3 regions of the Pseudomonas sp. G(2018) genome follow, and region 1 is predicted to be linked to each of the others. Evidence: predicted binding sites of a transcription regulator. Region 1 holds the regulator's gene; each other region holds the start of a gene.
What was found. The regulator sigma-54, encoded in region 1, starts transcription at its own class of promoters, with help from an activator protein. The targets are predictions, from matches to a motif close to ANTGGCATNNANNTTGCTNT.
Positions count from the first base shown of each region.

Region 2: a site for sigma-54 is predicted at 2,908-2,927, ahead of FFS64_RS19385 (circularly permuted type 2 ATP-grasp protein). Genes of this name have one in related genera too.
Region 3: a site for sigma-54 is predicted at 1,565-1,584, ahead of FFS64_RS10975 (flagellar hook-length control protein FliK). Genes of this name have one in related genera too.

Region 1 is NZ_SCOO01000015.1:58,224-65,002, forward strand. It holds gene pmbA (metalloprotease PmbA) at 1-783, shown strand, start outside; partial or broken gene FFS64_RS16195 (ZIP family metal transporter) at 830-1,171, shown strand; gene FFS64_RS16200 (HPr family phosphocarrier protein) at 1,243-1,518, opposite strand; gene rapZ (RNase adapter RapZ) at 1,534-2,391, opposite strand; gene ptsN (PTS IIA-like nitrogen regulatory protein PtsN) at 2,394-2,858, opposite strand; gene hpf (ribosome hibernation-promoting factor, HPF/YfiA family) at 2,871-3,179, opposite strand; gene FFS64_RS16220 (RNA polymerase factor sigma-54) at 3,254-4,747, opposite strand; gene lptB (LPS export ABC transporter ATP-binding protein) at 4,932-5,657, opposite strand; gene lptA (lipopolysaccharide transport periplasmic protein LptA) at 5,657-6,205, opposite strand; gene lptC (LPS export ABC transporter periplasmic protein LptC) at 6,192-6,764, opposite strand; gene FFS64_RS16240 (HAD family hydrolase) at 6,772-6,779, opposite strand, start outside.
Region 2 is NZ_SCOO01000021.1:27,537-34,315, forward strand. It holds gene FFS64_RS19355 (hypothetical protein) at 1-69, shown strand, start outside; gene FFS64_RS19360 (PLDc N-terminal domain-containing protein) at 152-343, shown strand; gene speE (polyamine aminopropyltransferase) at 607-1,482, shown strand; gene FFS64_RS19375 (hypothetical protein) at 1,698-1,931, shown strand; gene FFS64_RS19380 (ribonuclease E inhibitor RraB) at 2,144-2,488, shown strand; gene FFS64_RS19385 (circularly permuted type 2 ATP-grasp protein) at 2,960-4,369, shown strand; gene FFS64_RS19390 (alpha-E domain-containing protein) at 4,382-5,332, shown strand; gene FFS64_RS19395 (transglutaminase family protein) at 5,329-6,138, shown strand; partial or broken gene FFS64_RS19400 (cytochrome c) at 6,339-6,779, opposite strand, start outside.
Region 3 is NZ_SCOO01000008.1:134,508-141,286, forward strand. It holds gene FFS64_RS10975 (flagellar hook-length control protein FliK) at 1-1,521, opposite strand, end outside; gene ccmA (cytochrome c biogenesis heme-transporting ATPase CcmA) at 1,720-2,355, shown strand; gene ccmB (heme exporter protein CcmB) at 2,352-3,020, shown strand; gene FFS64_RS10990 (heme ABC transporter permease) at 3,119-3,874, shown strand; gene ccmD (heme exporter protein CcmD) at 3,871-4,047, shown strand; gene ccmE (cytochrome c maturation protein CcmE) at 4,044-4,499, shown strand; gene FFS64_RS11005 (heme lyase CcmF/NrfE family subunit) at 4,502-6,505, shown strand; gene FFS64_RS11010 (DsbE family thiol:disulfide interchange protein) at 6,502-6,779, shown strand, end outside.

The DNA of each region.
Region 1 (6,779 bases):
TGCGTGATGATCGCCGAGGCCGATGGCCAGATGCAGCGTGATTACTGGTACGACGTGAACCGTCAGGGCAATTTGCTGGCGGATCCGGTGAGCATCGGCCAGCGTGCCGCGCAACGGGCGGCGAGTCGCCTGGGGGCGCGTCCGGTACCCACCTGCGAAGTGCCGGTGCTGTTTTCCGCCGAGCTGGCCGGCGGTCTGTTCGGCAGTTTCCTGTCGGCGATTTCCGGTGGCAGCCTGTACCGCAAATCCTCGTTCCTCGAAGGCACGCTGGGGCAGAAGCTGTTTCCGGAGTGGCTGACCATCGATGAACGCCCGCACCTGATGCGTGCCCTGGGCAGTGCGGCGTTCGATGGTGATGGCCTGGCAACCTACGCCAAGCCATTCGTCGAAAAAGGCGAGTTGGTGTCCTACATCCTCGGCACCTACTCCGGTCGCAAACTCGGCATGCCGAGTACCGCTAATGCCGGCGGCGTGCATAACCTGTTTGTCACCCACGGTGATGAAGACCAGGCCGCCTTGCTGCGACGCATGGGCCGTGGACTGCTGGTGACCGAGCTGATGGGGCAGGGTTTGAACATGGTCACCGGCGATTATTCCCGTGGCGCGGCGGGTTACTGGGTCGAGAACGGTGAAATCCAGTTCGCGGTCCAGGAAGTGACCATCGCCGGCAACATGCGCGATATGTTCAAGCAAATCCTTGCCGTGGGTAACGACCTGGAACTGCGCAGCAACATTCGTACGGGGTCGGTGCTGATCGAGCGGATGACGGTCGCCGGTAGCTGACCTCCAGCCGCAGCATAAAAAAGGCGCGCTACCCATCGGGTGGCGCGCCTTTGGGCCATCGATGGGCATTGCCTTGCAGGATGTGCCGGAGGGATTGGTGATTGCCCTGGTTCTGGCCGGGGCAGGGATGTCGCGGTTCAAGGCATTCCTGATCGGTGCCGCGTCAGGTCTGGTCGAGCCGGTGTTTGCTCTGTTGTGCGCATGGCTGGTGAGCCTGGCCGAGCTGCTGTTGCCTTTGGGCCTGGCATTGGCCGCCGGGGCCATGTTGCTGGTGGTCACCCATGAAGTCATTCCCGAGTCGCGGCGGCACGGTCACGACAGGCTGGCCAGCCTTGGGTTGCTGGTCGGGTTCTGTTTGATGATGGTGATGGATACCGCGTTAGCGTAAAAAAGATCGCAGCCTGCGGCAACTCCTGCGAATCAGGTGCAGGAGCTGCCGCAGGCTGCGATCTTTTGACGTTATTCGCCTTCGTCGAAGTAGTTATTGATCAAGGCCACCAGCGCATCCATCGCTTCCTGCTCCTGTTCGCCTTCCGTACTCAGATGGATTCTGGTGCCCTTGCCGGCGGCGAGCATCATCATGGCCATGATGCTTTTGCCGTCGACGGTGGATTCTGGTGTGCGTCCAACCCTGATCGTGCATTCCTTGAATTGGCCGGCAACCCCAACGAACTTTGCAGACGCCCGGGCATGCAAGCCCAGCTTATTGATGATTTCGATTTCCAGAGCAGGCATCGCGATGTGAATCCTTTAACTGAGGTCGCGGTGGCGGACCTGGACGTTCTTCAGGGATTGCTGCAGGGTCTTGCCCAGACGTTCGGTCAGGTAGACAGAGCGGTGATGCCCGCCGGTGCAACCGATGGCGATGGTGACATACGCGCGGTTGCTGGCAGCAAAGCGGGGTAACCATTTGAGCAGATAGGTGGAGATGTCCTGGAACATCTCTTCGACATCCGGCTGTGCCGCCAGGTACTCGGCAACCGGCTGATCGAGTCCGGACTGCGCGCGTAACTCCGGTTTCCAGTAAGGATTGGGCAAGCAGCGCACATCGAACACCAGGTCGGCGTCGACCGGCATGCCACGCTTGAAGCCGAAAGACTCCACCAGGAACGCTGTTCCGGGCTCCGGCTGGTTCAGCAGGCGCAGCTTGATGGTATCGCGCAGCTGATACAGGTTCAGGTTGGTGGTATTGACCTTGAGATCGGCCAGGTCGGCAATGGGGCCGAGCAGGTTCGTTTCGTCCGCGATGGCTTCGGCCAGCGAGCGATTGGCGCTGCTCAGCGGGTGGCGACGGCGGGTTTCCGAGAAGCGTTTGAGCAGGGTTTCTTCGTCGGCATCCAGATACAGCACATCGCACTGGATGTGACGGCTGCGTACTTCTTCCAGCAGCTCGGGAAACCGCGATAGGTGGCTTGGCAGGTTGCGCGCATCGATGGATACGGCAACCAGCGGCTGTGACAGCTCGGTATGAATCAACGCGCGTTCGGCCAGTTCCGGCAGCAACCCGGCAGGCAGGTTGTCGATGCAGTAGTAGCCGTTGTCCTCGAGTACATCGAGGGCGGTACTTTTACCTGAGCCGGAGCGGCCGCTGACGATGATCAAGCGCATGATTACTGCCCGTTTTGCTCGTCCAGGACAACCTGATACAAGGCTTGATTGCTCGGGGCGCTGCGCAGTTTGTCGCGCACGTCCTTGCGGTCGAGCATGCTGGCAATCTGACGCAACAACTCAAGGTGCGCATCGGTGGCAGCTTCCGGGACCAGTAGTACAAACAGTAGGTCAACCGGGGCGCCGTCGATGGCGTCGAAATCTATAGGGGCGTCCAGGTGCATCAAGGCACTGATGGGCGCGTTGCAACCCTTGAGGCGGCAATGAGGAATGGCTATGCCGTTGCCAAAACCAGTCGAGCCGAGTTTTTCGCGGGCGATCAAAGCCTCGAAGACATCTTGCATCTCCAGATCCGGCACTTCGCGATGGATAAGGTTGGCAATTTGCTCGAGGGCTTTCTTTTTGCTGCCGCCCGGCACGTTCACCAGGGAACGGCCGGGGGTCAGGATGCTTTCAAGTCGGATCATGGGTTGGGAGTGTTAACGACCGGTAGCGCCCTGGAGGAGGCTCTGGGTCTTTTCCTTATGCTTTTTGAGTTGTTTATCCAGCTTGTCGGTCAAGGCGTCGATCGCCGCGTACATATCGGTATGTTCCGCGTTCGCGACCACTTCATTGCCGGGAATATGCAGCGTGGCTTCGATTTTCTGCTTCAGCTTTTCGACCGTCATCGTGACCTGCACGTTGGTGATCTTGTCGAAATGTCGCTCCAATCGTTCGAGTTTTTCGCCGATGTAGGTGCGAAGAGGTTCGGTCACTTCCAGTTGGTGTCCACTGATGTTGACTTGCATACAGCTTCTCCTTCGTTGCCAGTGCATAAAGCGGCAGATCCGATGATCTGCCACTGGAACGCTGTGGCGTGGCTCTACATCAACCGCTTGCGTTCGCTCGAAGGCGCGATCCCGAGGGATTCGCGGTACTTGGCGACGGTGCGGCGAGCCACCTGAATGCCTTGTGCCTCCAGTAAACCAGCGATCTTGCTGTCACTCAACGGCTTTTTCTGATTTTCCGCAGCAACCAGTTTTTTGATGATCGCGCGGATCGCCGTGGACGAGCATTCGCCGCCTTCGGAGGTGCTGACGTGACTGGAGAAAAAGTATTTCAGTTCATAGATACCCCGGGGGGTATGCATGAATTTCTGCGTGGTCACCCGTGAGATCGTCGACTCGTGCATGCCGACCGCTTCAGCGATGTCATGCAGGACCAGCGGCTTCATCGCCTCGTCGCCATACTCCAGGAAACCGCGCTGATGCTCGACAATCTGGGTGGCTACTTTCATCAGGGTTTCGTTGCGGCTTTGCAGGCTCTTGATGAACCAGCGGGCCTCCTGCAGCTGATTGCGCATGAAGGTGTTGTCGGCACTGGTATCGGCGCGGCGCACGAAGCCGGCGTATTGGGCATTGACTCGCAGCCGTGGCACCGACTCCTGATTGAGTTCAACCAGCCAGCGCTCGTTGTCCTTGCGCACGATCACGTCGGGGACCACATATTCGGCTTCGGTAGACTCGATCTGCGAGCCTGGGCGCGGATTGAGGCTCTGGACCAGTTCGATCACCTGGCGCAGTTCGTCTTCCTTGAGCTTCATGCGGCGCATCAGCTGGCTGTAGTCACGGCTGCCGAGCAAGTCGATGTAATCGGTGACCAGGCGTTTGGCTTCGGCCAGCCAGGGTGTTTTGGCTGGCAGTTGGCGCAATTGCAGCAGCAGGCATTCACCCAGGTTACGGGCGCCGATGCCGGCGGGTTCGAATTGCTGGATGCGGTGCAGGACGGCTTCGATTTCGTCCAGTTCGATGTCCAGTTCCGGATCGAAGGCTTCGAGGATTTCCTCGAGCGTTTCGTCCAGATAACCCTGATTGTTGATGCAGTCGATCAGGGTCACGGCAATCAGCCGGTCGGTGTCGGACATCGGGGCCAGGTTCAATTGCCAGAGCAGGTGGCTTTGCAGGCTTTCGCCGGCTGATGTGCGGGTGGTGAAGTCCCACTCGTCGTCATCGTTGCTGGGAAGGCTGCTGGCGCTGGTCTGGTAGACGTCTTCCCATGCCGTATCGACGGGAAGTTCGTTGGGGATGCGTTCGTTCCAGTCGCCTTCGTCGAGGTTATCAACCGTCGGCGCGCTTTCCTGGTAGGAGGGTTCCTGGATGTCGGTGTTGGGCTTCTGTTCGGCGTTGTCGGCCAAGGGGTCCGTGTTGTCGAAGTCGTCGCCTTCTTCCTGGCGCTCGAGCATCGGATTGGACTCCAGGGCCTCCTGGATTTCCTGCTGCAGGTCCAGGGTCGACAATTGGAGCAGGCGGATGGCCTGTTGCAGCTGCGGTGTCATCGTCAGCTGCTGGCCCATTCTCAAGACTAGCGATGGTTTCATGGCAGGGGCTTAACACCTTATTCGCCGGCGCACATGCGCCATCCACTACAGGGGCGCCGGAGCGCCAAACATAAGCAAATTATATGCCCGAAGTTGCGGTGTTTGCCTAGAGCGCTGTAACAATAAAAAAGTATTGATTTTTTATCGAGACAAGCGCTCGGTCGACTAGCCAGCACTTCAGTGCTTACAGGCGGAACTCATGGCCCAGGTACACTTCCTTGACCAGGTCGTTGGCCAGGATGGTGTCGGAGTCGCCTTCGGCGATCAGTTGGCCATCGTTGACGATGTAGGCTGTTTCGCAGATATCCAGGGTTTCACGGACGTTGTGGTCAGTGATCAGCACGCCAATGCCCTTGGCCTTGAGGTGGTGGATGATCTGTTTGATGTCGCCCACCGAAATCGGGTCCACGCCGGCGAAGGGTTCGTCGAGCAGGATGAATTTCGGGTTGGTGGCCAGTGCGCGGGCGATTTCCACGCGGCGGCGTTCGCCACCGGACAGGCTCATACCGAGGTTGTCGCGGATGTGGCTGATGTGGAACTCCTGCAGCAGGCTTTCCAGCTCCTGACGACGATCGGCCTTGTCGAGTTCCTTGCGGGTCTCGAGGATGGCCATGATGTTGTCGGCCACCGACAGTTTGCGGAAGATCGACGCTTCTTGCGGCAGATAGCCGATACCGGCCTTCGCACGACCGTGCATAGGCTGGTGGCTGACGTCCAGGTCGTCGATCAGGACGCGGCCTTGATCGGCCCGTACCAGGCCAACGATCATGTAGAAGCAGGTGGTCTTGCCGGCGCCGTTGGGGCCAAGCAGGCCGACGATCTGACCGCTGTCGATGGACAGGCTGACGTCACGCACGACCTGGCGGCTCTTGTAGCTCTTGGCCAGATGCTGAGCTTTCAGAGTTGCCATTACTGGGCCTTTTGCTCGTCGGTTTTCTTTTTCGGCTGGATCACCATGTCGATGCGTGGGCGCGCTTCGGTGACTTTGCTGCCTGTGGCGCGACCGGCGCTGGCCAGCTTTTTAACGGTGTCGTAGACGATTTTTTCGCCCTGGGTGACGTTGTTGTCCTTGTCGACGACTTTGGCGCGATCGATCAGCACGACGCGGTTTTGCGTTGCGTGATACTGGATGGTCACGCCCCAGCCTTGAACCGGCTTGGCATCGCCCGCGGTTTGCACTTGTTCGAAGTAGGCGAGGTTGCCCACGGACGTCACCACATCGATATCGCCGTTAGGTGCGCGGGTCATGGTCACTTTGTTGCCGGTGACCTTCATCGAGCCTTGGGTGATGATCACGTCGCCCGTGTAGGTGGCGATACCGTTCTTGTCGTCCAGCTGGGCGTCGTCGGCCTGAATGCGGATAGGCTGCTGTTGGTCATCCGGCAGGGCCCAGGCGCTCACGCTTCCCAGTGCTGCGCCCAGACTGAGCAAAATAGGGAGGGTTTTAACGAGCCTCATACTGTCCTCTTACGTTCGAGAGCAGGTGTATCCTGCTTTCTTTCAAGTACGCTTTCATTCCGTTGCCTGTCGATACGCCGCCAGCGCCGTCGATTCTAACGGGTTGCTCGGTCTGCGCATATTGCTTCTGCGGGAACACTGTCATGCGAGTGGTGGTGATCAGGGTCCTGCGGTTTTTCTCGTCGAAACGCGTGATACGTACCGAATCGATCAGCTCGACCTGTGTGCCGTCGGGATTGACTTCGCCCTTTTCGCTCTGGACGTGCCACGGGAACTCGGTGCCGCGGAACATGTTCAAGTCGGGATTGGTCAGCAAGGTCACTTCGGTGACTTTGAGGTGTTCGACCTTGTCCGACGTCATTTCGTATTGCAGTTTGCCGTCCGGCAGGAACTGCACGCTGTGGGCGTTGATGGCGTAATAGTCGATTGCGCTGTTGTCGACTTGCGCAACAGGCTTGTCGAGGAAGCGTTCCGGGCTGATGTTCCAGTAGCCGACCGCGGCGAAAATCGCCGCGATGCAACCGAATACCAGGATGTTGCGGATCTTTTTGCTCAGCATGTCTGGCTCACAGGT
Region 2 (6,779 bases), on a different contig from region 1:
TTGTGCGCCGAAGTTGGCATCGCTGCTGCGCCCGCCCTGGAAGCCTTGAAAGTGGCCATCCACGTCTGAGACGGTAAAGCTTTCAATAATACGGAACCCTTGGCCGGGCCGGCTATCCTAAGGGGGCATACCACTCTTCGGGAGCGTCACCATGGGTTCCACGTTCAACAGCCTGGTCGGCCTGATCATTCTCGCCCTGGACATCTGGGCCATCATCAACGTGCTGAAAAGTGGCGTCTCCACCGGGATGAAAATCATCTGGGTGCTGTTGATCCTGTTGCTGCCGGTTTTGGGCCTGATCATCTGGGCCATTGCCGGGCCACGGGGGGATGTACGGATTTGACCGAACTCTCGTAAATCACACCGAACCTGTGGGAGCGGGCTTGCCCGCGATGCAGGCGCCGCGGTCTGTCAGATACACCGAAGCGAATCCATCGCGGGCAAGCCACGCTCCCACAGGGATTGTTGCAAACCGATTAACTGAGGTTCGACCTGTCATGTTCCGCAACGTAGAATGCGCGCCTTTCCCGGGCAATCGAGGCGATCGATTGGCCATCATGGGCGGGTAACCGTCCGTTGCCACCCGCATTCATCGGAGCACTTCCCATGAGCACTACCCCAACCAGCGACTACCTGGAAACCCTCTACGAAGGCTACGGCCAGCGTTTTCGCATGGACAAACTGCTGCACGAAGTGCGCACCGAACACCAGCACCTCGTCATCTTCGAAAACCCGCGCATGGGCCGGGTCATGGCGCTGGACGGCGTGATCCAGACCACCGAAGCCGACGAGTTCATCTACCACGAGATGCTCACCCATGTGCCGATCCTCGCTCATGGCACCGCCAAGCGCGTGCTGATCATCGGCGGCGGCGACGGCGGCATGCTGCGTGAAGTCTCCAAGCACCGCAGCGTCGAACACATCACCATGGTCGAGATCGACGGCACTGTGGTTGATATGTGCAAGGAATTCCTGCCGAATCACTCCAAAGGTGCCTATGACGATCCACGTCTGAACCTGGTGATCGACGACGGCATGCGTTTCGTCGCCACCACCACTGAAAAGTTCGATGTGATCATTTCCGACTCCACCGACCCGATCGGCCCGGGCGAAGTGCTGTTCTCGGAAAACTTCTACCAGGCCTGCCATCGCTGCCTGAATGAAGGCGGCATCCTGGTGACGCAGAACGGCACGCCGTTCATGCAGATCGACGAAGTCAAAACCACCGCCGGTCGCCTGCGCAGTCTGTTCCCGGACTGGCACTTCTACCAGGCCGCGGTACCGACCTACATCGGCGGCTCGATGACCTTCGCTTGGGGCTCGACCAATACCGCTTATCGCAAGTTATCCCGTGAAACCCTGCAACAGCGCTTTGCAGGCAGCGGTATCGTCACGCGCTACTACAATCCGGAAATACACATCGGCGCCTTCGCTTTGCCACAGTACGTGCTGCAAGCAGTGGGCAAGCCAAGCAACGACTGAAGACCCTCTGTAGGAGCGAGCTTGCTCGCGATGGACTCGAGAGCGCCGTGTTTAGCCAGTAAACACGTTTAATCGTTAACGACCATCGCGAGCAAGCTCGCTTCTACAGGTTTTGTGTTTTTAGGCGAGTGCGATGTAATCCATTGGAACGATCAATTCGAGTTAAAGTCGAGATAGGTGTAAGCCCATTCGCGGGTTTGATAGAGGAGGCTCCGATGTCAAAGTGGAAAGTCACTTTCGTGGATGATCATGGTGAAACGATCGACGAAGTCTTCGAGTGCGAGGAATGCCCGAGTCACGAGCAGGCCGCCAGGCTCATCAAGGAACGGCTCCTCCCTGTCGCCGCCAAGCTGGATTTGAACGATCTGGAAGGGCGAACCCCTGACGCGAGCGTCAAAAACCTAAAAACCCAGAACAGCATTGAAATCCTCGGCATCACGCCAATCTGAACAACTCCTGTCACATTCTCAACCAGGCCTTGGCAGCGGCTCTATCCTGAGGCTACTCTGCAATCGAGATCAGCGAATGGATCGCTAAGGTCTGGTCTTGTCAGCTACATGCTTGTTTCCCGCCGGCACATCGGTTGCCGAAACGTCCGCAGCCATGGTTGCGTGCGCAGGGAGTACGGAAAGTCTATCCATCGGTTTGAGGAGGACGTTTCATGAGCACAGCCTATCAAGAAGACATCAGCAGCAGCGTGCTGCGCCGCATGAAAGAAGGCGGTTTCGACTTTTCACGATTCCATCCCATTGAGTTCTACGCCATTTTCCCGGATGAGGAGCGGGCACGCAGGGCGGCAGGTCATTTTCATCGTGGGGAATCCCTGAATGCGCAAGTCAGTGTGCGCGACGACGGTGCCTGGGCGCTGGAGTTAAGCAAGGTCATGTACGCCACCTATGATGACATCGGCGACTTCGAGCAAGGTTTCGAAGCGGTAGTCGAGCCATTGGGCGGCATCATTGAGGGCTGGGGAGTCAAGCAGGAGGTACGAGGGCGACTCGCATAACATTATGAACAGCAGCAACCAGCGATGACGGCTGACCTTCGGGTTGGCCGTTTTCGTTTTCGCAGAATAAAAACTGCGTTTCAACAAACCAAAAAAAAGCCACCTGAGCGGGTGGCTAAAAGGGAAGACCGGTAAGGAGGGAAACCGGTCGGAGCATGCCGGACCGGGTTGCCGGAGCAACCGAATAAGTGAGGCTGAAGACTTCATCAAACAGACGCTGGTGAAGTTTTTTCAGCGGATGCACGGATTATCCACAGCGTTAACCGGGCAGTGAAATCAACTCTGGCTATGCTGGTGATAGGCAACAACATTGCCTTGCAATGAAGCGGGGGCGATCAGGTTGGAGCAGTTACCGCACAGGATTGGTGCGGTGTCTGTGTATTGAATATCCAACTGATTGATATCAAAGCGTTTATGCCGATGGCACGGGCCTTGCGAAGGTCCGGACGTCCGGGTGACAAGGAGTACGGCATGATCCGCACCTATTTTGATGAGATGTACGATGCCGGCGGCCAGGTCCGCCCGCATTATCGGGAGTTTGCCCGTTGGCTGGCCGAAACGCCTGACGAGCTTCTGGCACAACGGCGACGCGAGGCCGATCTGTTATTTCATCGCGCCGGGATTACTTTCACGCTCTACGGTGATGAGCAGGGGACAGAGCGCCTGATTCCCTTCGACACCATTCCACGCAGCATCCCGGCCAGTGAATGGCGGGTGGTCGAGCGGGGCTGCATTCAGCGGGTCAAGGCGTTGAACATGTTCCTCGCCGACCTCTACCACGAGCAGCGGATCATCAAGGCCGGCATCATTCCGGCCGAGCAAGTGCTGGCCAACGAACAGTACCAGTTGGCGATGCAGGGGCTGGATCTGCACCGCGATATCTATTCGCATATCTCCGGTGTCGATCTGGTGCGCGACGGCGACGGCACGTACTACGTGCTCGAAGACAATCTGCGCACGCCCAGCGGTGTCAGCTACATGCTCGAAGACCGCAAGATGATGATGCGTCTTTTCCCCGAGCTGTTCGCGGCGCAACGCATCGCCCCCATCGATCACTATCCGAACCTGTTGCTCGATACGCTGAAAAGCTCCAGCCCGATCGACAACCCGAGCGTTGTAGTGCTGACGCCGGGGCGCTTCAACAGTGCGTTCTTCGAACATGCGTTTCTGGCGCGAGAGATGGGTGTGGAGCTGGTGGAAGGCGCGGACCTGTTCGTGCGTGACGACAAGGTCTTCATGCGCACCACCGATGGGCCGAAAGCCGTTGATGTGATTTATCGCCGCCTCGACGATGCGTTCCTTGACCCACTTGCCTTCAATCCGGAGTCGATGCTCGGCGTGCCGGGGCTGCTGTCATCCTATCGGTCCGGCAATGTGGTGCTGGCCAATGCCATTGGTACGGGGGTGGCGGATGACAAATCGGTGTACCCGTTTGTCACGGACATGATCCGGTTTTATCTGGACGAAGAGCCGATCCTGAAGAACGTGCCGACCTGGCAGTGTCGTAATCCGTCCGAGCTGTCCCATGTGCTGGCCAATCTGCCGGAACTGGTGGTCAAGGAAACCCAGGGTTCCGGCGGTTACGGGATGCTGGTGGGGCCGGCGGCGACCGCCGCGGAAATCGAAGCCTTCCGCGCAAGGATCATCGCCAAGCCCCATGCCTACATCGCGCAACCGACACTGTCGCTGTCGACCTGTCCGACCTTTGTCGAAAACGGCATCGCGCCGCGCCATATCGACTTGCGTCCGTTTGTGTTGTCTGGCCGCGAAACCCGGGTCGTGCCCGGCGGCTTGACCCGTGTCGCCCTGCGCGAAGGCTCACTGGTGGTGAATTCCTCCCAGGGTGGCGGAACCAAGGACACCTGGGTGGTCGAGGATTGAAGGAAGCCTGTCATGTTAAGTAGAACTGCCTCGGATTTGTATTGGATGTCGCGTTACCTGGAGCGGGCGGAAAACCTCGCACGGATGCTCGACATCAGTTATTCGCTGTCACTGATGCCGCAGGATGGTCGTGGCAACGGCTTGCACGAACTGGCCATGCCGCTGTTGATTACCGGCACCCTGGATGATTACCTCGAACGCCACGGCGAGTTGCATGCCGAACGGCTGCTGCATTTTTTCGCCCTGGATGCGGCGAATCCGGCGAGCATCTACAGCTGCCTGGGTGCGGCGCGTGCCAGTGCCCACGCGGTGCGTGGGCGAATCACCGCCGACATGTGGGAAAACATCAACGCGACCTGGCTGGAAATTCGCGGAATTGCCGAACAGGGCCTGAGTCGCTACGGCATGAGCCGTTTCTGTGAGTGGATCAAGGAGCGTTCCCACCTGTTCCGGGGCGCGTCCTACGGCACCATCATGCGCAACGATGCGTTCCGCTTCATTCGCCTGGGGACGTTCATTGAACGCGCTGACAACACCTTGCGCCTGCTCGATGCCCGTTACGAAATGGCCGGCGATCAGGCCGAAGCGGTCAGCGACGGCACGGCCCACGCGTATTACCAGTGGAGTGCCTTGCTGCGGGCCCTGTCGTCGTTCGAGGCCTATACCGAAATCTACCGTGACGCTCCCGGCGCCCGGCATGTGGCCGAGTTGCTGTTGTTGCGGGCCGACGTGCCGCGCTCGTTGCGCGCCTGCACCGAAGAAATCGACCAGATCCTTGCCCAGTTGCCGGGGGCCAATGGCCGACCGGCGCAACGCCTGGCGGCGGAAATGGACGCGCGCCTGCGCTACACCGGCATCACCGAAATCCTCGACGAAGGCCTGCACGCCTGGTTGACCGAGTTCATCCCGCTGGTGCGCCAGTTGGGCAACGCGATTCACAGTTCCTACCTGGAGGCTGCATGAGACTTTCCATTAGCCACGAGACCACCTATCACTACGAAGATCAGGTGCGGGCGAGCATCCAGTATCTGCGACTGACCCCCCACGACAGCGAGCGGCAGCACGTGCTCAGCTGGCAGCTCGACTTGCCGCGCCCGGTGCGTGCGCAACTCGATCCGTTCGGCAACATCCTGCATGTGCTGACCATGGACGAGCCTCACGAGGCGATCATCATCGGTGCCCGTGGCCAGGTCGACATCGACGAACTGCGCGAAGCCGAACACGAGAGTCAGTCGGCGTTGCCGTTCCTGCGTTTCACCCGCCTGACTGAAGCTGACGCGGCATTGCGCGCATTTGCCGAGAAGGAATGCAAGCAACGCCGCGATCGCACCGCGCTGATTGACCTGATGCATGGCCTGAACCAGCACATGACCTATACGCCGGGCGCTACCGAAGTGGACACCAGCGCCGCCAAGGCCTTTGCCGGGCGGTCGGGCGTGTGCCAGGACCACACCCATGCCTTTCTCGCCTGTACCCGCAGCCTGGGCATTCCGGCGCGGTATGTGTCGGGTTATCTGTACAGCGAAGATTGTGAACATCTGGCCAGCCACGCCTGGGCCGAAGCCTGGCTCGATGACGCCTGGTACAGCTTCGACGTGACCAACGAACTGGCCCGCCCCGAGCGCCATTTGAAACTGGCGGTGGGCCTGGATTACCTGGATGCCTGCCCGGTGCGCGGCATGCGTCGAGGCGGCGGGTGTGAGCAGATGCATGCCAAGGTGTTCGTGTCGCCCACGCCTGCGCCGGTGATCTGCGTGCAACAACAATAACAAGTTCACCACAAAACCCTGTGGGAGCGGGCTTGCCCGCGATTGCGGACTATCTGTCACTGCATGGGTGATCGTGATATCGCTTTCGCGGGCAAGCCCGCTCCCACAGAGACTTTCAGTGAACACAAAATCTGATTCATGCGCCGTACAAGTGTGGAAGCGGGCTTGCTCGCGAAGAGGCCAATCCCGGTAATACAAGTTCAGGGTTTAACCTTGCGCCCCACCATATGCTTCAAATACCCCACCAGCATCCCCAGGTCCTCATCCGGCAACACCTCGGCCGAAAAGCCCGGCATTTTCGCCTGGGGCCATTGGCGCAAACTCTGCGGATCACGGATGTAGCGCTTGAGGAAGTCCGCACCGAAGTACTCGGTTGGGTTGTACGGAATATTCAGGTCCGGCCCGAACTGCGAGTCCCCGGCACCGTTCAATCGATGGCACGCCAGGCAGTTTTTCTGAAACAGCGCAAAGCCCTTGTTGACCGGGTCGTCTGCCTTCAACGCGGGATCAGGCAGCAGGGTAGGGAAGCGCTCGGCCACCGGCGCAAGGCGCTTGATGCTGGCCAGTTCGAACGGCCATTGTTCCGGGCTGATATTGCCTGCCCGCGGGTCGGTCCAGACCAGGTAAAACGGCCCGGCGCT
Region 3 (6,779 bases), on a different contig from region 1:
CGGCTTGCCCTGATGGCAATCAAGATCGCCGACGTTCAGCCCCGAGGCCTGCAGGCGTTGACGCAGTGCGGCCAGGTTGTTTTCGATCAGGCTGGCGGTGTACGGCCGTTCGGCCCAGAGCTGGCTGGAGAGACAGCCCTTGATCAGTTGTGCCTGAATCTGCATCGGCCCCAGCGGCTCCATATCGAACGCCAACTCGACGCGCCACAGTTGTTGCTTGGGCTCTCGCTCGTCACGGCGTTCATGGGGTTGTTCCTTGTCTGGCGCTTCTTCACGCTGGAACTTGATCTGCAACGGCACGATGTCCTGCAGGTTGCGCATCGGAACTTCCAGTTGCCAGGTACTCATCAGGCGGCCGTCACTGGTAACACCGGTCTGCTCCAGGCTTGACAGTTGATGGCTCTGCAGGCGTGAAACCGCTGCCGCGGCCAGGCGCAGCAGGTGTTCGAGATCATCTTCGCCTTCGGCGTTCTGCAACAGGCGCTCGGGCAGCGGGAAGCCGGTGGGCGACGGTTTGGCACTGACTTGCCCGAGCATGCCCAGGGCATTGCGCACGAAGCTCGGCATGGCCTGGGCCAGGGTGTTGGCGGCGATGATCGCGCTGAGGTTGGTGCTGGCGGGCAGCCCTGGCGTCAGTTGCGCAATCAGCTTGAGCAGATCGGCCTTCATGTCGGGCGCGAGCGCCGGGTTCTGCCCGGTCAGCAGTTTCGTTTCGAGGAACGCGCCGCTGCTGGCCAGTGCCAGGGCCAAACCTTTGGGGGAACTCAGTTGCTGTACGTCCGGCAGGCCGGCGAGCAATTTGTCCACGATCACGCGCAAGTCGCTTGAGGTCTGATTTGAAGCTGGCAGGTTTTGCAGCAGCTTGAGCAAACCATCCAGCGATCCCTGACGGCTCTGTTGGCCGACCAGTTGCTGGGTCACCGCCAATTGCTCCTGGCGGCTGCTCAAGGGCACGAACTTCAAGGTCTGGGTGTCCTGCACCTGGGCGCTGAGCAAGGTGCCGATGCGCAATGGCTGTGGGCTGTCGATGCTCAAGGTGCTGCCGCTCAAGGCAGTATTGAGCAGGCTGACCATCGAGCGAAATACCGTCGGTTGCCCCGGCACTTGCGGCAACACCTGGGAGGTCAGCACTTTGCCCTGCAACAGGGTGCCGACCGGCAACTGCGTGGTGTCTAGGCGGGTGAGGGTGGCGACGCTGGAGGCGATGGCCTGTTGCACCGTGACGGCCAGGTTCCCTGCTGAAGGCTGGGTGACCGCGATGCTTGTACCCTGGGCCAACGGCAGGTTGCTGGTGGCCTGGACTGTGGTTTGGCGTCCGCTATCAAGGGTGACCTTGAGCAGCAGCTGAAAAGTCTGATCCGCCTGCTTGAGCGACAACACCTCGGCCTTGGCCGTCTGACCGGCAGTGATCAGGCCCTCGATGGGTGTCAGCAGCTTGAGCAATTCGCCACTGACCGCCAGCGGACGCGTGGTCGCCGGGGTGGTCTGCGGTAGCGGGAGGATGTTCATTTCGCCTGTCATACGCGGTCACAACCTTGGGAAAATGCACTCTTTAGAGTAGGAAAGGGCATGTATAATGCCGCCGCGTTGTATACAGAGTGCCGGAAACATTGCAATTATTTGACGCAGCTCGCTAGTTCGGGCCGCCAATACATCTATTCTGCATCTCTTTAACGGCCGCGCCAGAGCCGACTTGAACCGTATAAGGCCCGTGAACCCTTGACCAGTCCTGTCCTGCAAACCGTTGCCCTTGCCTGTGAGCGAGACCTTCGGCTGCTCTTCGAAAATCTCGATTTGAGACTGGCCAGTGGCGAAATGGTGCAAATCAGTGGCCCAAACGGCAGTGGCAAGACCAGTCTGTTACGCCTGCTTTCGGGGCTGATGCACCCGACGGCCGGTCAAGTGCTGCTCAATGGCCAACCGCTCAACGAACAACGCACGGAACTGGCGCGCAACCTGCTGTGGATCGGTCATGCGGCGGGGATCAAGGATCTGCTGACGCCGGAAGAGAACCTCAGCTGGCTCTGTGCCCTGCATCAACCAGCCTCCCACGAAGCCATCTGGCAAGCCCTGGCAGCGGTCGGATTGCGCGGTTTTGAAGATGTTCCCTGCCACACGCTATCCGCTGGGCAGCAGCGCCGTGTTGCACTGGCGCGTCTTTATCTGGACAGCCCGCCGCTCTGGATTCTCGATGAACCCTTCACCGCCCTCGACAAGCAAGGCGTGGCGCAGTTGGAAGAACACCTGGCCGGCCACTGCGAACGCGGCGGCATGGTGGTGTTGACCACCCACCACACACTGAGCCGCATGCCGGCCAGCTATCGTGACATTGATCTGGGGAAATGGGCCGTATGAGTGTTTTTGGCCTGTTGGTCGCCCGTGAGGCCCGTCTGCTGTTCCGCCGTCCCGCGGAGCTGGCCAATCCGCTGGTGTTTTTCGCCATCGTCGTTTCCCTGTTCCCCTTGGCGGTCGGTCCCGAGTCTCAATTGTTGCAAACCTTGTCCCCGGGACTGGTCTGGGTGGCAGCCCTTTTATCGGTTTTGCTCTCGCTGGACGGGCTTTTCCGCAGTGATTTCGAAGACGGCTCGCTGGAACAGTGGGTCCTTTCGCCGCACCCCCTGCCTCTTCTGGTTTTGGCCAAGGTGCTGGCACACTGGGCGTTTTCCGGCCTGGCACTGGTTTTGCTCGCTCCCTTGCTGGCGTTGATGCTCGGTTTGCCTGCCGCCTGTCTGCCGGTGTTGCTGCTTTCTTTATTGCTGGGTACACCGGTGCTGAGCCTGCTCGGTGCGGTGGGCGCGGCCCTGACGGTCGGTTTGAAGCGCGGTGGCCTGTTGCTAGCGTTGCTGATTCTGCCGTTGTACATCCCGGTGTTGATTCTCGGCAGTGGCGCCTTGCAGGCAGCCCTGCAGGGCATGCCGGCGACCGGTTATCTCTTGTGGCTTGGTAGCCTGACCGCCCTGGCGATAACCCTGACACCTTTTGCAATAGCCGCTGGCCTGAAGATCAGCGTCGGCGAATAATAATGAGGCCTGATCAAAAATTGATCACTTCTTTTGAAGAAAGGCTGACCCTTTTGGCTGCTTCGTGATGAGGAGCGGCAACCGTGATGGAAACAGTAATGAACTGGACCTGGTTTCATAAGCTCGGCTCACCCAAGTGGTTCTACGGCATCAGCGGCAAGATGCTGCCGTGGTTGAGCATCGCAGCCTTACTGCTGATCACCATCGGTGTAGTCTGGGGCTTGGCCTTCGCGCCGCCGGACTATCAGCAAGGCAACAGCTTTCGCATCATTTATATCCACGTTCCGTCCGCCATGCTGGCGCAGTCCATCTATGTGATGCTGGCCGTGTGCGGCGTCGTCGGGCTGGTGTGGAAAATGAAACTGGCCGATGTCGCCCTGCAATGCGCGGCGCCCATCGGTGCCTGGATGACCACCGTGGCGCTGGTCACCGGTGCAATCTGGGGCAAGCCGACCTGGGGGTCGTGGTGGGTCTGGGATGCACGCCTTACGTCCATGTTGATTCTGCTTTTTCTGTACTTCGGTCTCATTGCGCTGGGCAACGCTATCAGCAATCGTGACAGTGCGGCCAAGGCCTGCGCGGTATTGGCAATTGTCGGCGTGATCAATATCCCGATCATCAAGTACTCGGTGGAGTGGTGGAACACCCTGCATCAGGGCGCAACCTTTACCCTCACCGAAAAACCGGCGATGCCCGCTGAAATGTGGCTGCCGCTGCTGCTGACGGCACTCGGGTTTTACTGCTTCTTCGGCGCCGTGTTGCTGCTGCGCATGCGCCTTGAAGTGCTCAAGCGCGAGGCGCGGGCCAGTTGGGTGAAAGCCGAAGTTCAGAACAGCCTGGAGGTCGCTCGATGAGTTTTGCTTCATTCGGCGACTTCATCGCCATGGGCCATCACGGCCTTTATGTCTGGTCGGCCTACGGCATTTGCCTGGTGGTACTGGCCCTCAACGTGGCGGCGCCGATCCTGGCCCGCAAGCGGTATCTGCAACAAGAGGCGCGTCGTCTGCGCCGGGAGAACGGCAAGTGAATCCGCTGCGTAAAAAGCGTCTTACCATCATTCTCGCGATTCTGGTCGGGGTCGGCGCTGCCGTCGGCCTGGCCCTGAGCGCCCTGCAGCAAAACATCAATCTGTTCTACACCCCGACCCAGATCGCCAACGGCGAAGCGCCCCATGACACGCGCATTCGCGCCGGCGGTATGGTCGAGGCCGGCTCGTTGCAGCGCTCCGGCGATTCCCTGGACGTCAAATTCATCGTCACCGACTTCAACAAGTCCGTGACCATCACCTATCGCGGCATCCTGCCGGACCTGTTCCGCGAAGGGCAGGGCATCGTCGCCCTGGGTAAACTCAATGCCGATGGCGTGGTGGTGGCCGATGAAGTGCTGGCCAAGCACGACGAGAAGTACATGCCGCCGGAAGTGACCAAGGCGTTGAAAGACAGTGGTCAATCCGCCCCCACACCCGCCAAGGAGGGTTGATGATGACTTCCGGCATTTTTATTCCAGTGCTTTTCATACCAGAACTGGGCCACCTGGCCATGATTCTGGCGCTGTGTTTTGCCTTGGTACAGGCCGTAGTGCCCTTGCTCGGCGCCTGGCGTGGCGACCGTTTGTGGATGAGCCTGGCCCAGCCGGCCGCGTGGGGCCAGTTCGCCTTTCTGCTGTTCGCCTTTGGTTGCCTGACCTACGCGTTCATGGCCGACGACTTCTCTGTCGCCTATGTGGCCAGCAACTCCAACAGCGCGTTGCCGTGGTACTACAAATTCAGCGCCGTGTGGGGCGCACACGAAGGTTCGTTGCTGCTCTGGGCACTGATCCTCGGTGGCTGGACCTTCGCCGTGTCGGTGTTCTCCCGGCAGTTGCCGCAAGTGATGCTGGCGCGGGTGCTGGCGGTGATGGGCATGATCAGCATTGGTTTCCTGCTGTTCCTGATCCTCACCTCGAACCCGTTCGAACGCATCCTGCCGCAGATTCCGGCGGACGGTCGCGACCTTAACCCGCTGCTGCAAGACATCGGCCTGATTGTGCACCCGCCGATGCTCTACATGGGCTATGTCGGTTTCTCCGTGGCCTTCGCCTTCGCCATCGCCGCACTGCTGGGCGGTCGCCTCGATGCGGCGTGGGCGCGCTGGTCGCGTCCGTGGACCATCGTCGCCTGGGCCTTCCTCGGTATCGGCATCACCCTCGGCTCGTGGTGGGCCTACTACGAACTCGGCTGGGGCGGCTGGTGGTTCTGGGACCCGGTGGAAAACGCTTCCTTCATGCCTTGGCTGGTGGGCACTGCGCTGATCCACTCGCTGGCGGTCACGGAAAAACGTGGCGTGTTCAAGAGCTGGACCGTGTTGCTGGCCATCGCTGCGTTCTCGTTGAGCTTGCTGGGAACTTTCCTCGTGCGCTCCGGCGTACTGACGTCGGTTCACGCCTTTGCTTCCGATCCCGAGCGCGGCGTGTTCATCCTGATTTTCCTGCTGTTCGTGGTCGGCGGTTCGCTGACGCTGTTCGCCCTGCGTGCGCCGGTGGTCAAGAGCCAGGTCGGCTTCAACCTCTGGTCCCGGGAAACCCTGCTACTGGGCAACAACCTGGTGCTGGTGGTGGCGGCGTCGATGATTCTGCTCGGCACCCTGTATCCCCTGATTCTCGATGCGATGACCGGCGCCAAGCTGTCGGTCGGCCCGCCGTACTTCAACGCGTTGTTCATTCCGTTGATGGCGTTGCTGATGCTGGTGATGGCGGTCGGCGTGATCGTGCGCTGGAAAGACACCCCGGTTAAGTGGCTGCTGAGCATGCTGGCGCCGGTACTGCTCGGCAGTGCTGCGCTGGCGGTGGTGGCCGGTGTCGCTTACGGCGATTTCAACTGGGCGGTGCTGGCGACCTTCATGCTCGCGGCCTGGGTGTTGCTGGCCGGTGTGCGAGACATCTTCGACAAGACCCGGCACAAGGGCCTGATCAAAGGCCTGCCGACCCTGACCCGCAGCTACTGGGGTATGCAGGTCGCGCACCTGGGCATTGCGGTCTGCGCCCTGGGCGTGGTGCTGTCGAGCCAGAACAGTGCCGAGCGCGATCTGCGCCTGGCACCGGGCGAATCCATGGCGTTGGGCGGTTATCAGTTCGTGTTCGAAGGCGCCAAGCACTTCGAAGGTCCGAACTTCACGTCCGACAAGGGCACCGTGCGAGTGATCAAGGACGGCCAGGAAGTCAGCGTGCTGCACCCGGAAAAACGCCTCTACACCGTGCAGAATTCGGTGATGACCGAAGCCGGGATCGACGCCGGTTTTACCCGTGACCTCTATGTCGCCCTGGGTGAACCGCTGGGCGAGGGTGCCTGGGCGGTGCGCGTTCACGTCAAACCGTTCGTGCGCTGGATCTGGTTCGGCGGCTTGCTGACCGGACTTGGCGGATTGCTGGCAGCGCTGGACCGGCGTTATCGGGTCAAGGTGAAAAGCCGCGTGCGTGAGGCGCTGGGCATGTCGGGAGCTACTGCATGAGACGTTGGTTGATGCTGTTGCCACTGGCGATTTTTCTGGTGGTCGCTGTTTTCCTGTATCGCGGTCTGTACCTGGACCCGGCTGAGTTGCCTTCGGCGATGATCGGCAAGCCATTCCCGGAGTTTTCCCTGCCGGCGGTGCAGGGCGACAAGACCCTGACCCGTGCCGATATCCTCGGCAAACCGGCGCTGGTCAACGTCTGGGGCACCTGGTGCATTTCCTGCCGGGTCGAGCACCCGGTGCTGAACAAACTGGCCGAGAAGGGCGTGGTGAT